2 regions of the Lysinibacillus sp. fkY74-1 genome follow, and region 1 is predicted to be linked to the other one. Evidence: riboswitches for the same ligand, from Rfam matches in the RefSeq annotation. Region 1 holds a riboswitch; the other holds the start of a gene.
What was found. Region 1 has a riboswitch for cobalamin ahead of mmgD (citrate synthase). Riboswitches for the same ligand answer to the same signal wherever they lie in the genome.
Positions count from the first base shown of each region.

Region 2: another riboswitch for cobalamin. It lies ahead of ACE1MS_RS10465 (ABC transporter substrate-binding protein); the one in region 1 lies ahead of mmgD (citrate synthase).

Region 1 is NZ_CP170173.1:2,399,511-2,407,143, reverse strand. It holds gene nikA (nickel ABC transporter substrate-binding protein) at 1-279, shown strand, start outside; gene nikB (nickel ABC transporter permease) at 351-1,304, shown strand; gene ACE1MS_RS11645 (ABC transporter permease subunit) at 1,306-2,109, shown strand; gene ACE1MS_RS11640 (ABC transporter ATP-binding protein) at 2,120-2,893, shown strand; gene ACE1MS_RS11635 (ABC transporter ATP-binding protein) at 2,896-3,714, shown strand; gene ACE1MS_RS11630 (NUDIX hydrolase) at 3,762-4,247, opposite strand; cobalamin riboswitch at 4,479-4,673, shown strand; gene mmgD (citrate synthase) at 4,863-5,984, shown strand; gene ACE1MS_RS11620 (bifunctional 2-methylcitrate dehydratase/aconitate hydratase) at 6,083-7,516, shown strand; gene prpB (methylisocitrate lyase) at 7,559-7,633, shown strand, end outside.
Region 2 is NZ_CP170173.1:2,153,958-2,161,590, reverse strand. It holds gene ACE1MS_RS10480 (class I SAM-dependent rRNA methyltransferase) at 1-1,028, shown strand, start outside; gene ACE1MS_RS10475 (S9 family peptidase) at 1,115-3,103, opposite strand; gene ACE1MS_RS10470 (precorrin-3B methylase) at 3,175-3,852, opposite strand; gene ACE1MS_RS10465 (ABC transporter substrate-binding protein) at 3,905-4,900, opposite strand; cobalamin riboswitch at 5,065-5,252, opposite strand; gene ACE1MS_RS10460 (GTP-binding protein) at 5,428-7,368, shown strand; gene ACE1MS_RS10455 (hypothetical protein) at 7,477-7,633, opposite strand, start outside.

The sequences.
Region 1 (7,633 bases):
TCAGCTACACCAAATGCTAGTGGTGTTTATGAAGCAAAATTAGGCTTACCAAATACTCAAGAAATCGATACTAACATACATCAATTATTAGTCGGGACCGATGAAGAAGAACGCGTGCAGCTATACACGGATATTTTAACAATGTTCCACAAACAAGCATTGTTCTATCCAATATCATATGAAACGAATCAAGTTATTTATCAACCATATATGAAGGATTTTGCACCACGTGCTTCTGAGTATGACATTCCATATGCACAAATGGATAAAGAAAACTAAGTATGAAAGAGAGAGTGTGTCGAACCAGGACAACTCTCTTTTTATCATCGGATGAAATAGGAAGTGACGACATGTACGAATCGACTTGGATGTTTTGTGTAAAAAGAATTCTCACACTTCCATTTGTATTAGTAGGCGTATCTATTCTGACCTTTGTGTTTATTCGTTTCGTACCAGTAGAACCAGCAGAGGTCATTCTTCGACTTGCAAGAATAGCCCCAACACCAGAGGCTATACAAGCTTTACGAGAAGAATTAGGGACAGATAAGCCTTTTATCATGCAATATCTGCTATGGGTAAAAGGCGTTTTACAGCTAGACTTTGGGACATCTTTTGTTAGTAAATTACCCGTTGGTGATGAGCTATTTGCTAAGCTACCCGCTACCATCGAATTAGCTTTAGTAGCATTTATCCTTATTTTAACCTTTAGTATTCCGTTAGGGGTTGTGAGCGCATTATATAAGCATTCCTTTATCGATAAAATCATTCGATTATTTACAGTCCTAAGTGTTTCCATTCCAACATTTTGGTTAGGGTTTATCCTACTTTATCTATTCAGTTTAAAACTTGGGATTTTTCCGACGAATGGAAAAGGTTCAGGAGCACATTTAGTTTTACCAGCTTTCACATTAGCTTTACCTACAATCGGATTGTTCTCACAGTTTATCCGCTCTGCCATTATTGAAGAATACGAGCAGCCCTATGTAAAATATGCACAGCTTAGAGGCTTAAAAAAATCGGTCATTCTCATCCGACACGTGGGGAGGAATGCTGCCATACCGATATCAACTTTGTTAGGGATGACACTCGGAAATTTGCTAGGTGGGGCTGTCATTGTAGAGCAAGTATTTAGTTGGCCTGGACTCGGTAGATATTTAATAGAATCCATAACGAATCGTGATTACCCCGTTGTACAATGCTATGTGTTGGTGATCGCTGTCATCTATGTGCTCGCCAATCTAGGCACAGATGTATTGCATCGTTTATTGGATCCTCATCTGATGATGAAGAATAGGAGAGAGTAAAGTGAACTTAGAACGTATACATATGAGAAGATTTATGAGTCTCACTATACTAATCATCATTGGTTTACTAGGACTGTTTGCCCCAATCATGATGCCTCATGACCCTTTAGCAGTCGATATTTCTAAGAAATTTTTAGCACCTTCATGGGACTATCCATTAGGAACAGACCATTTAGGAAGATGTGTCTTCTCACGATTGCTTTTAGGGATTCGGTATTCTTTAGGTGCGGCGCTCGTCATACAAATAGTTGCTATTGTAGTAGCGATCCTGTTGGGCGCATGGGTCTCTTTAAAAAGAGGTATAATAGATGCGCTATTTATTCGGATATGCGATATTTTATTAGCTTTTCCAACACTTGTACTAGCATTTGGGCTTTTAGGTGTATTAGGGCCAAGCTTAAAAAATGTGTTAATCGCACTTATTTTGACACAGCTTATTTATTATTCAAGACTAATTCGAAGTTTATTTATCGGCATGAATGAAAAGGATTTTATTCTAGCGGCAAGAATAAGCGGTACTACAGGTGTGAAATTAATTATTCGTCACTATCTCCCTCATGTTTGGCCTCCTATTGTAACGATTGTTGCATTAGATATGGGAAAGGTTATTTTAGAGATTGCAGGCTTTTCCTTTATAGGGCTTGGCGTGCAGGCTCCCACTCCTGAGTGGGGAATGATGGTAAATGAAGGGAAGCAATATATCCGCCAACATCCCGAATTAATGCTATATCCTGGGCTTACTATCGTTCTAGTTGTCCTAGTATGTAATGTTTTGGCAAGTAGTTTAAAGACGCCTGACCAGTAAAGGGGAAGTTATGAAAAAAGTTTTAGAAGTGAAAGACTTATCGGTCAAAATTGGAGAACAAAATATTTTAAACGCCATTCATCTGACAGCCTATCAAGGCCGCGTTTTGGGGATTATTGGCGAAAGCGGTAGTGGGAAAACCATGCTTTGCCAAGCTATCATGCAAGCCTTACCGTCTAGAGCGCAGATTATCAAAGGGCACATATTCTACCATCAACAAGATTTATTGAAGATAAATGCTGCTCAAATGAGAGCTTATCGTGGAAGACATCTATCTATTATTATGCAAAATCCTTCAACTGCCTTTGACCGTGTGCAAACCATTGAAAGTCATTTTCGTGAATCATTAAAGGCTCATTTTGTTATAACTAAAAATGAAATTAGACAAATTGCTATGGAAAGCATGTCAAAAGTTAATTTACCTAATCCCGAGAAACTTTTACACTATTATCCATTCCAATTAAGTGGGGGAATGCTACAGCGTGTAATGATTGCTTTGTCACTGGCAATTCAAGCCTCGGTATACATAGCTGATGAGCCAACGACAGCTCTTGATACAGTCAACCAAAAACAGGTATTGACATTATTTGATCGGATTCGCCTGGAAACACAGGCAGCCATACTTCTTGTGACGCATGATTTAGGCGTTATTGCTGAACTAGCTGATGATGTAGCCGTGATGTATAAGGGGGAACTAATTGAACAAGCAAATGTCTATGATTTTTTTGATGCACCACAGCATCCTTATACAAAGAAACTATTACAATCCCGAATGATGTTTTAGAGGTGAAAAAATTGAAGCTACTAGAAGTGAGAAATATTGAGAAGAACTATGCACATAGACCGTTCATATTCAAGCGAAGACAGGATGCTCCTGAATTACAGAAAGTATCATTTTCACTTCAGGAGGGGGAATGCTTAGGCATTGTTGGACAAAGTGGCTCAGGAAAAAGTACATTGGGCCGAATTATATTAGGAATGGAAAGGCCAACAGCCGGTGAGGTTCTATTTCAAGGGGTTAATCTTTATGATGCCACTAGCCAACAGAAAAAAATGATACGGAGAGATTTACAAGCAGTCTTCCAAAATAGCTATCATTCATTAAATCCAAAGCACACTATTTTTCAAATTTTAGAGGAACCGTACCTAAATTTCGAGCATTATAGCTCAGCTGAGAGACACTATAAGGTAAAGGAATTACTTAATCATGTAGAGTTAGAAAAATCTATTGCCGAAAAGTATCCTTCCCAGCTTAGTGGGGGACAACAACAGCGTGTGAACATTGCAAGAGCGCTTGCCTTACATCCAAAATTAATTGTTTTAGATGAAGCCATTAGTAGTTTAGATATGATTTTGCGAAAACAAATCATTCAATTACTACAGACACTACAAAAGGATTTGCAACTTGCATACATTTTCATTTCTCATGACTTACAGGCTACACGTTTTATTTCAGATCGCATCCTCGTCATGCAAAATGGTCAGCTAGTAGAGGAAATCATGAAAGGTGAACCATTTAAGCATTCCGCATCACTTGAGCTATACAACGCGATTTTGCCCAGTCACCCTCGCGAAAGAATTCACAAGAATACTAGTTTGGAATGATCTGAAATGTCTTTGCGAAGAAAGTCCTTATTAAAATTCTTACATTGTTATTTGGAAAGCTTCGTAAAGGAGCTTTCGAACCCCCATATTTTGCCCTCTAGGTTGTTTAAGAGAGCGACCGTCCTCTGTTCCATATTATTCGGAAGTTCTTCCTTACTGAAATAAGTGAGGCTTAAGCTCTCACCATCCTTCATTTCCAATACACCCCTTACATGTTTAGCTCTATAAAGGTGAATGACTGTATAGATTTCATCGCCATTCGGATAACAGTAGTAATAATCAGGTCCTGAAAAAACACCGATAAACTCAAACTCTTTAGCCACGAGACCAGTTTCCTCATAAAGTTCACGAGCAGCAACCTGCTCTAATGTTTCGTTTATTTCCATTGAACCGCCAGGTAATCCCCAATCCAACGTATCTGAACGATGTTGAAAGAGTATTTTCTTATCATCATTAACAACAAGAACTGTCGAACCAACGCTTATAATTGGTCTATTACCGATAAGCTTTCTTAATTCAGTTATATAGCCCATCCCGTCACTCCTCGTTTCATCGTAATGCAAAACAAATCGCTTTTTTAAAGCAGACTTCATAAATATAGCTCCATTGGGATTGATTAACAATCTTTTTTTGAGCGAAATAATGCTTAAATATGCAGAATAGTTCGTCAAAAATGAAAAATAGCTTTTTATAATCAGTCTTTTCTGAATTTTACCTATATTGATTGTTTGGAAACCTCTATGTTAAGGTAAAAAGACAAATTGAATATGCTAAATTTTGGTGGTTCAAATGGGTTTGATTCCATTTGATTAAAAGGGAAGTTGGTGTGAGTCCAACACTGTCCCGCAACTGTATGTAGGAGTTCCATAACGAGACCACTGTTTTGTTCTTCAAAACGGGAAGGTGTTATAGGAATGTTGATGATAAGTCAGGAGACCTGCCACTAAATAAGCATCAATTGACCTACGAGGATAGGGAGGTGTTAGCTACTGTATGATGATTGTGAATGGATGTAAGTTCACTGTTTTTTGTTCTGTCATACTTTTGTAGATTAACAACTTCTAAAGGATAGAAGTTGTTTTTTTGTTGTTCTTTCGAGTTTGAATGGTAACGCTTACAAGAATGATTAAACAAAGGGGTTGTAATCTATGGAGTTAACGTATTCACCAGGTCTTGATGGAGTTATTGCTGCGGAAACAAAACTGTCTTTCTTAGACGTAGTAGGCAGTCAAATTGTTATACGTGGCTATGATTTGATTGAACTATCTCAGAGATACGCCTATTTAGATATTGTCCATTTATTATTGCACGGAAACCTACCAACTACTGAGCAACAAGCTGACGTACAGGATAAATTGAAAGAAAACTATCACGTTCCACAAGAGCTTTTTCAAATTTTCAACTTATTACCAAATGGGACACATGCGATGGACGGCCTTCGAACTGGAATTTCAGCGTTAGCAGGGTATGATCAGCACATCCATGATCATTCGACTGAAATGAATGTAACACGAGCATATCGACTTTTAGGTGGAATGCCCAACATCGTTGCGAATAGCTACCGTGTATTAAATGGTCAAGATGTTGTAGAACCGGATAGTCAGCTTTCTTATAGTGCTAATTTTTATTACATGATTACTGGAAGAAAACCAACACCATTAGAAGAGGGAATTTTTGACCAATCACTTGTTTTATATAGTGAACATGAAATGCCGAATTCGACCTTTACTGCTCGTGTTATTGCCTCCACACAATCCGATCTGTATGGTGCTCTAACTGGTGCTGTCGCATCATTGAAAGGAAATTTGCATGGTGGGGCGAACGAGGCAGTCATGTATATGCTGCTTGAAGCTAAGACTGTGGAGGGCTTTGAAGCGATGCTGAAAAACAAGCTCAAAAATAAAGATAAAATAATGGGCTTTGGCCATCGTGTCTATATGAAAAAAATGGACCCAAGAGCGCAGATCATGAAAGAAGCTTTGTATAAACTATGCTTGGAGCAAGGGGATGACTGCTTATATCACATGTGCGAAGCCGGTGAAAAAGTGATGGTGGAGGAAAAAGGCTTGTATCCAAATTTAGATTATTATGCTGCGCCTGTGTACTACATGCTGGGCTTACCAATTGAATTATATACGCCTATTTTCTTTGGCTCTCGAACGATCGGTTTATGTGCACATGTGATCGAACAACATGACAATAATCGATTATTTAGACCTCGTGTTCATTATATAGGCGAGCGTCATAACCTTGAAGAATTGTCGGTATAATCAAGTTTTAACAACTCGCCATAGAGCTGATGGACATTCTGACCAATGCCCATCAGCATACTAGTATATCAAATTCATACCTTGAAAGGAAGATATAGATGATTAAAACGAATGAAAAAACGATGACAGACCAGCTTCTTATTGATATTGCGGATTACGTATTAAACACAAAGATTACGAGCGAAGAAGCTTACGAAACGGCTCGATATGTTTTATTGGATACGTTAGGTTGTGGCATTTTAGCTTTACAATATCCTGAATGTACAAAACTTCTAGGTCCTGTAGTACCAGGTACAGTCGTTCCAAATGGTACTCGTATTCCAGGGACATCCTATGTCCTTGATCCAGTTAAAGGTGCCTTTAATATCGGTTGTATGATCCGTTGGTTGGATTATAACGATACATGGTTGGCGGCAGAATGGGGGCATCCTTCTGATAATCTTGGTGGTATTTTAGCTGTAGCTGATTATTTGAGTCGTGTACGTGTTGCAGAAGGGCAAGAGCCTCTCCAAATGAAAGATGTTTTAGAAATGATGATTCAAGCCCATGAAATACAAGGAATACTTGCACTCGAAAATAGCTTAAATCGTGTTGGCTTAGATCACGTTTTATTTGTCAAAATAGCGACAACAGCTGTTGTTACAAAGGCTTTAGGGGGCACTCATCAAGAGATTGTCAATGCTTTATCAAATGCTTGGATTGATAATTCAAGTTTAAGAACCTATCGACATGCTCCTAATACGGGATCAAGAAAATCATGGGCTGCTGGCGATGCTACAAGCAGGGCCGTACAACTAGCAATGATGGCTGTGAAAGGGGAAATGGGCTATGCAACTGCATTATCTGCACCAGGCTGGGGATTCCAAGATGTGCTCTTTCATAAGCAAGAATTAAAGCTTGCGAGACCACTTGCATCTTATGTTATGGAAAATGTCCTCTTTAAAGTTTCATATCCTGCAGAGTTTCATGCTCAAACGGCTGCAGAATGTGCCGTTCATTTGCATGCTGAAGTAAAAAATCGCCTAGCTGATATTGACCGCATAGAAATTACAACACATGAATCAGCCATGCGAATTATCGATAAAGAAGGGCCTCTTCACAATCCTGCAGATCGAGATCACTGCCTTCAATATATTACAGCGATTGGTCTTATTTATGGTGACATTACCGCAAATCACTATGAAGATGAGGTGGCGGCAGATCCACGAATCGATGACTTGCGTAATAAAATGGTTGTTGTGGAAAAAGGCCAATATACAATCGACTATTTAGACCCTGATAAACGATCCATTGCGAACGCTGTTCAAGTTTATTACAAAGATGGTACATCAACTGAGCTAATTGAGTGTGAATATCCTTTAGGACATCGTTTCCGCCGTGAGGAAGCATTCCCTCAGATTATTGATAAATTCCAGCAAAACCTTCGTACACATTATGCTCAAAAACAACTCAATAAAATAAACGATGTTTGTGTAAATAAAGAGCTGCTTGAACAAATTGCTGTTCATGAATTTGTTAATCTATTTATTTAATTTAGATGGATTCCGAACGCAATAAAGAGGAGGTATTTAAAAATGACATGGATTGTCCAAGAAGCAAAGACACAAAAACAATTAGCTGAACAATTTAAAGCTCATATCGCTCGTTCA
Region 2 (7,633 bases), 250 kb from region 1:
TCGGTATTCAAAATAAAGGGATTGGCTGGGTCTTGACGACTGATATCAATGAAACCATCGATAAAGCTTTTTTCATTAAAAAGTTCAAAAAAGCCATACAACTCCGAGAAGCATTTTTCCAGAATGAACATACAACAGCCTTCCGTGTTTTCAATGGTGAGGGTGATGGCATTGGTGGCCTAACGATCGATTTCTTTAATGGCTACTATATGGTGAGTTGGTATAGCGAGGGTATTTACTCATTGAAAGAAGTCGTTTATGAGGCGCTTGCTGAAACCATCAACTACCAAGCTATTTATGAGAAAAAACGATTTGATGGTAAAGGCCAATATATGGAACAGGATGATTTTGTTATGGGGACTCCTGGCGAATTTCCAATTTTGGTCAAGGAAAATGGGATGACCTATGCAGTACATTTAAATGATGGTGCGATGACAGGGATTTTTCTTGATCAACGGGAAGTACGATTAGCTATTCGTGAGCGCTATGCAAACACAGCCAATATGCTTAATACCTTCTCCTACACAGGGGCATTTTCAGTAGCAGCCGCGCTTGGAGGAGCTATTAAAACAACAAGTGTTGATGTTGCGAAGCGCAGTTTAGCCAAAACAATTGAGCAGTTTAGCGTCAATCAAATTGATTATGAAGCCCAGGATATAAAAGTAATGGACGTTTTTCATTATTTTAAATATGCACAGCGTCACGCATTAAAATTTGACCTTGTTGTCTTAGATCCACCTAGCTTTGCTCGTACAAAGCAAATGACGTTCTCAACGGCGAAGGACTATCCAAAATTACTAAAGGATACAATTGCGATTACAGCCAAAAATGGTATTATTGTGGCTTCTACAAATAATGCAAGCTTCGGTATGAAAAAGTTTAAAGGATTTATCGACCAAGCATTTAAAGAGACTCGTACACGCTATAAAATTGTAGAGGAATACGGTTTACCAAAGGATTTCCGTGTGCCTCGTGAATATCCTGAATTTAATTATTTGAAGGTCGTTTTTATTCAAAAAATCGACTAACTGATCTAGAATCACACTTTGCTGTGATTCTTTTTTTCGATAAAAAAGGCTTAAGAAGTATGTTCACTTCCTAAGCCACCTCTTTGTTAAAGTTTTTCCACAAACCAATCTCGTATATATTCCAGACGATGAATTCTTAATGTTGGTTTTCCGCTTCTTGACAGTTCATGATTCGATTCAGGGAAGCGGACGAATTTTGTTTCTTTCTTACGATATTTCAAGGCGATAAATAATTGCTCCGCCTGTTCAATCGGACAACGATAATCTTTTTCACCGTGTAAAATGAGCAACGGTGTTTCGACATTGTCTACATACTTCAATGGAGAATGATGCCATAGCTTCTCCATATTATCGAGCCCTGCTTGTATTTGCCAGTCTGTAAAGTAATAGCCGATATCACTCACACCTGCAAAGCTAATCCAGTTTGAAATTGAGCGTTGTGTAACTGCTGCCTTAAAGCGGTTCGTATGCCCAACAATCCAGTTGGTCATAAAGCCACCATAGCTCCCACCTGTTACACCTAGTCGATCCTGATCAATGAAATCATAGTGCTCTAAAGCATAGTCCACTGCAGCCATTAGGTCTTGATAGTCATTGCCACCATAATCACCACGTACTGCATCCACAAACGTTTGTCCGTAGCCATGACTTCCGCGCGGATTTGTATACAGCACCGTAAAGCCTTGAGCAGCTAGGATTTGGAATTCATTGAAATAAGTGTTGCCGTACATCGCATGTGGACCACCATGGATTTCAAGAATAAGAGGATATTTCTTCCCTTTTTCATAGCCCACTGGCTTCATGATCCAGCCATTGACCTTCCAGCCCTCAGCTCCTTCAAACTCAATACTCTCAGGAACAGCTATCTCTCTCGTCTTTAAAACTTCTTCATTGACGGTTGTCAACCGTTCTTTTTCACCCGTCTTTAAGTTGACGTAATATAAATCGCCCGGATTTGTTGTCGTACTTATTGCGACAACTGCTTGGTCATTTTGAGCATCTAATGAAAATCCATAAACATATTGATCATCGTGAATAGCTGGATAAATCTCTCCATCCACATTACCAAAATAAATTGCCGCATTGCCGTGATCTGTTACTTGGAAGTAGAAACTATGATTATCATTCATCCATTGCACAGGTGGAGCTGCTACCCCTTGCAGGAAATCACCGATGACATAGTCACCGACAGGGGCATCAAATTCACTTGTGGCACAGTTTAGCAGATTTTGTTCCATATCATAAATCCATAGCTTCGCTTGTGTGGCATTTTCAAACTCACGTTTTCCCCCAACGAAGGAAAGGAAGCGGCTATTAGGAGACCATGATGTTTGGTAATAAGAGCCAATTCCCTCGGTTACCTTGCGACTCTTTTTTGTTTCTATATCTAATAAGTAAATATCCGCATTAAATGAAAAATCTAAATCCTCTGCTTGATCTGCTAAGTACGTAAGATAGTTGCCATCGGGCGACCATGTACTCAGATGGCAATGCTTGTTCCCTTCTGTCATTTGCTCTAAGTCACCAGATTTTAAATCGACAATAGCGATGTGGGTATGCTGGTCCATATCCGTAAATCCACCAGCATCTGATTTATGTTTCATCTTATCGATTTCTAGCGGCTTTAGTTCTTTTTCTTCTTTCTTGTCATCTTCAGCTTTATCTAGAATAGTTTCATCTTTACCGAGCATAACGGAAAAGGCAATTTTCTCTCCACATGGAGACCAGACAGGCGTTGACGCACCGTTTTTACAATACGTTACTTGTTTTGCCTCCCCACCTGTTTTCGAAAGCACAAAAATTTGCGGCTTGCCTGACCTTGTAGAAGAAAAAGCAATTTGACTGCCATCTGGCGACCACACAGGAGAGCTTGTCCGATAGTCACCATATGTCCATTGCTGAGGACGTTTGTCTTTTAAATTTATATAAAACAAATTAGATATATAGTCCTTTTTCTTCTCATCAATACGTGTCTCTACATAAACTACCTCAGTCCCATCAGGTGAGAGCTGTGGATCTGCCACTGATTTCAAGCGATAAAGATCCTCTGGTTGAATCCCTTGTTTAGATGTCATGTTCTTGCTCCTTTGTATTGTCATTTTCTATGCTCTACTACAATATTTCGACACCCTAAGTATTATTCCTGCTACTCGATCGATTTTTTTACTAGTTCCCAATAAGCATTCGATTTTGTTCTGCGATAAAACTTATAAAAAGGTTCATTGGAACGAGCTTGGTCCTGATAAAGACGAATGATTTGTAGCAAAAAATCTTCAATATGGTCGATCCTTACTCTCTTTGCAAAGAGAGTACCCGCCTGTGCTTTCGTCCCCATAGGAATGGCTCCTAGATAAACATCAAAGCTCTCATGCTGATAGACCAAACCGATGTCATCATATGTGGGATTATAACAGGCGGATGCACAGCCATTCACATTGACTCGCATTCTTGCAGGCACGGTTATACCATCCAACGCCTGATAGAGCTGTTCTGTTTGAGGAACTGCTTCCATTTTTTCACCGTCACAAAAATCACATGCTTTCATAACAATATGAGGCCCTGACGATGCAACAAACAGTCCAGCCTCCTGTAAGGCACGGGTAGCTTCAGTTAATTCACTAGAGGGAATCGATAATAATATGCTATAGGAAGCCGAGTATTTAATGGCTCCCTTCTCTCCTACAATTTCTGCTATTTTTTGAAATTGGGCTGGTGTGTAATGCTTATTGATAATGCCAGGGCTTACTGCTAATCGCGAAAATCCACCTTGCTGATTAAGGGTCTCAAATGTTTTATCTGGTATGTTTTGACGAAATGCGTTCAATAGTTATCGCTCCTTAAGAAAAAGGAGCTAGCACTTTGCTAGCTCGAAATTTTTAAAAGTTTTCTGGGTAGAAGCCCTTAGCTAAAATTTGAATGGCCTCTGCTGCACGGACCCCTTCAGATGCCGCTGAAAGTGGAAGGATGACAAAGCGATCATTTTTGACTGCTTCCATTTCCTTCAAGGCTGGATCATTTTTTAAGAAATTTATCTTTTGTTCAGCCGTTGTTTCACCATAATTAATTATGACAACCACCTCTGGATTGCGATCTACTGCATCTTCCTTCGACACGGTTGTCCACCCTGACTCCACATCTCCAAAGATATTTTGACCGCCAGCGATTGTCACCAGCTCATTCATAAAGTTTTGGCCAGCTGTGAATACATCTTTTTCACCACTGTCAAAGACTAGAACACGTAAATTTTCTCTATCTTTTGGTAATTTAGCTTGAACTTCTTCGACATCTTTTGTCATTTGTTCAATGAATGCTTCGCCGCGATCTTCCACGCGGAATATTTCTGCAATATGACGAATATCAGTGAAAATATCCTCTAATGTTGGCTTTGTCATATTAGAAGCTGTATGTAAATACGTATGAATTCCTAATTCCTCAAGCTCCTCTGGTGTTCCTACACCTTTTTCACCAAAGCCACTTTTCCAGCCTGCATACAAGAAATCTGCCCCGGCATCAATGACTTGCTCCTTCGTTGGGTATTGATCTGAAAGAACAGGAACTTTATCGTAGGCTGCTTGAAGCGGCTCGTAGATTTCGTCATCTAAATAAGCAGTCCCTACCATGGAATCCTCTAGCCCTAATGCAAGCATAATTTCTGTTACATGCTGATTTAAGCTAATTGCCTTTGTAGGTGCTTCCTTATAGGTTTGGGTAGTTCCATTATTTTTAATGATTACCTCAGTCGTTGTCGCCTCAGACGGTTCAACTTTTTCAGTTTGCGTTGCTGATTCAGGCTTGTCCTTTGTACCACACGCTCCTAAAACTGCGATGAGCGCGATGAGCATGACCAGCCATATACTTCTCCATTTTTTCATGTCCTTTTCTCCTTTGTTGTCATAAATATAGAAAGAAATCAGAGACTTCTTTGCTACCAGGATCATTGGAAGGGCATAAAAAAACCCTCTTGTCGCCAAGAGAGTAGCATAGTGAAAAAACGGTATAGTTACCTTTATCACTATCCCCATCCTCGTGGTTCTTAGTTAGCATACACATACTGGCAGGTATCCTGGCTTAGGTTCATCATCTATACACCTTCCCATAGTTAAACTACAGTGGCATCCTGTATAGACTCCCCATTTACAGTTGCGGGACAGCATCGGAATTACACCGATTTCCCTTTTAAGCAAAATGACAAATGCCATTTGCACCAATATGTTTTATTCATTCTATTGATAGACTAGCAGTTCATGAGTTAATTCGCAATCAGAGTAAATTGCAAAATCTGCAATCATCATTATATTAGCACTATTTCGACAAAAAGACGAATCATTTTACAAGAATTATTTGTGCTAGTATTCTGATACAATGAGAACATAGCCACCTATAGAAACGAGGATTTAGTATGTACAAGACGATTGGGGTTCTTGCTCATGTTGATGCAGGAAAAACAACCTTTTCTGAGCAAATGCTTTATCATACCAATAGTATTCAAGCGCGGGGGCGTGTCGATCATCAGGATGCCTATTTAGATAATCATGAGCTTGAGCGTAAACGTGGCATTACAATATTTGCCGAGCAAGGTCGCATGACTATCGGCGACGATACATATACGCTGATCGATACACCAGGGCATGTCGATTTCTCCCCTGAGATGGAGCGTGCCATTCGTGTCATGGATTATGCCATCATTATTATTAGTGCTGTAGAGGGTATACAGGGTCATACAGAAACTGTATGGCAGCTTTTACGGAACTATCATGTCCCTACATTCTTTTTTATTAATAAAATAGATCGTGACGGAGCAGATGTGAGAGCTGTTATGACTCAGCTGCATAAGGATTTCTCAGAACATGTAATCCTCATAGATGAACCACTGCAGGAAAACTATGTTTCAAGCACGATTATGGAATGGCTGGCAGAGCGTGATGAAGAACTGCTAGATAACTTTTTGAATGAAACATTGGAACATCGCCAATGCATGACTAGACTACAAACGATGATTAAAAATGAGGATGCCTTTCCTTGTTTTATAGGTTCTGCGTTGAAGGATGAAGGCATTGAGGAATTTATTGCTCAACTTCCATTCCTAACGGGTACTCACTTCGAGCCAGAAGCACCTTTTCAAGGAGAGGTCTTTAAAATACGCCATGATGGACATCAACGTTTAACGTTCATCAAGGCCCTTACAGGCAAGTTACATGTTCGGGATGAATTTACATTTGGAGATATCACAGAAAAAGTAACAGAAATTCGCCTATATAACGGCAGTCGATTTGAAACTGTTCAGCAAGTTGAGGCTGGTGAAATCTTCGCTGTTAAAGGGCTCAGTCAGGCAAATATTGGGGATCGAATTGGCAGTAAATTGCTATCACTGCCCTATGAGCTTGTCCCTACATTACAGGCAAAAGTTCAATATGAGGGTGAGCAACATATAAAAGAAGTATTAAGGATTTTCCGTTTACTAGAGGCCGAGGAGCCGTCATTGCGTGTCGTGTGGCAGGAAAAATTTCAGGAAATCCATGTGCACATAATGGGTGTCATTCAGTTAGAAGTCCTGATTGACGTGTTATTGAAACGTTTTGCATTACACATTTCTTTTGGAGAGCCGCAAATATTATATATGGAGACAATTGGGACAACCGTTACAGGCTACGGTCATTTTGAGCCACTCAAGCATTATGCAGAGGTTCATTTATTAATGGAGCCTAATGAACGCGGAGCAGGAATTACCTTTAGTAATGCCTGTCATGCCGATGATTTATCAGTGGGCAACCAGCGTCTCGTTGAGAAGCACTTGTTTGAGCGTGATCATCACGGCTTACTCACAGGCTACGCCGTCACAGATATTCATTTTACGCTATTAACGGGGCGTGGTCACAATGAGCATACCTCTGGTGGTGATTTCCGAGAAGCTACTTTCCGAGCACTACGTCAAGGACTAGAACAAGCACAGAACATCCTGCTTGAGCCATATTATCGCTTTAAAATGAAAGCTTCCAATGATTTTATTGGCCGTATGATGACTGACATTCAACAGGCTGCCGGCACATTCGACGACCCAGACCTCACCGAAACTGACGTTGTTTTGACAGGACGTGCACCTGTAGCAACCTTTATGAGCTATAGCACAATCTTTGCTGCCTATACCAATGGGAAAGGCTCACTTACCCTCCAATTTGATGGCTATGATGTGTGTCATAATGCAGAAGAAGTAATAGCCCAGATAGGCTATGATAAAAATGCGGACCCTGAATACAGTTCTTCCAGCATTTTTTGCGCTAAAGGCAAAGGCTATACTGTCCCTTGGCAAGAGGCTCAAGCAGCCATGCACTTTCAGGGATAAGTCAAGTAAAGTATTTGCAAGGACGGTGTGTTAGGCTAATAGCCTCAGATGAAGCATGATACGCTGGCATAAATAAAACAAGCCCCCCGCTTCATGGAGGGCTTGTTTTCATATCGCACCGACAGCTTTCTTTGAGGGCTTATGGACCTGATAAGCAGGTTCAACCACCACATAGCCCTGCGTATTAGTGAAGTCGATTAAAACTTTACCAGGCTGACTTTTTAATATTTGTAGTTGATCAATTAATGTTAACAATAGCTCATGG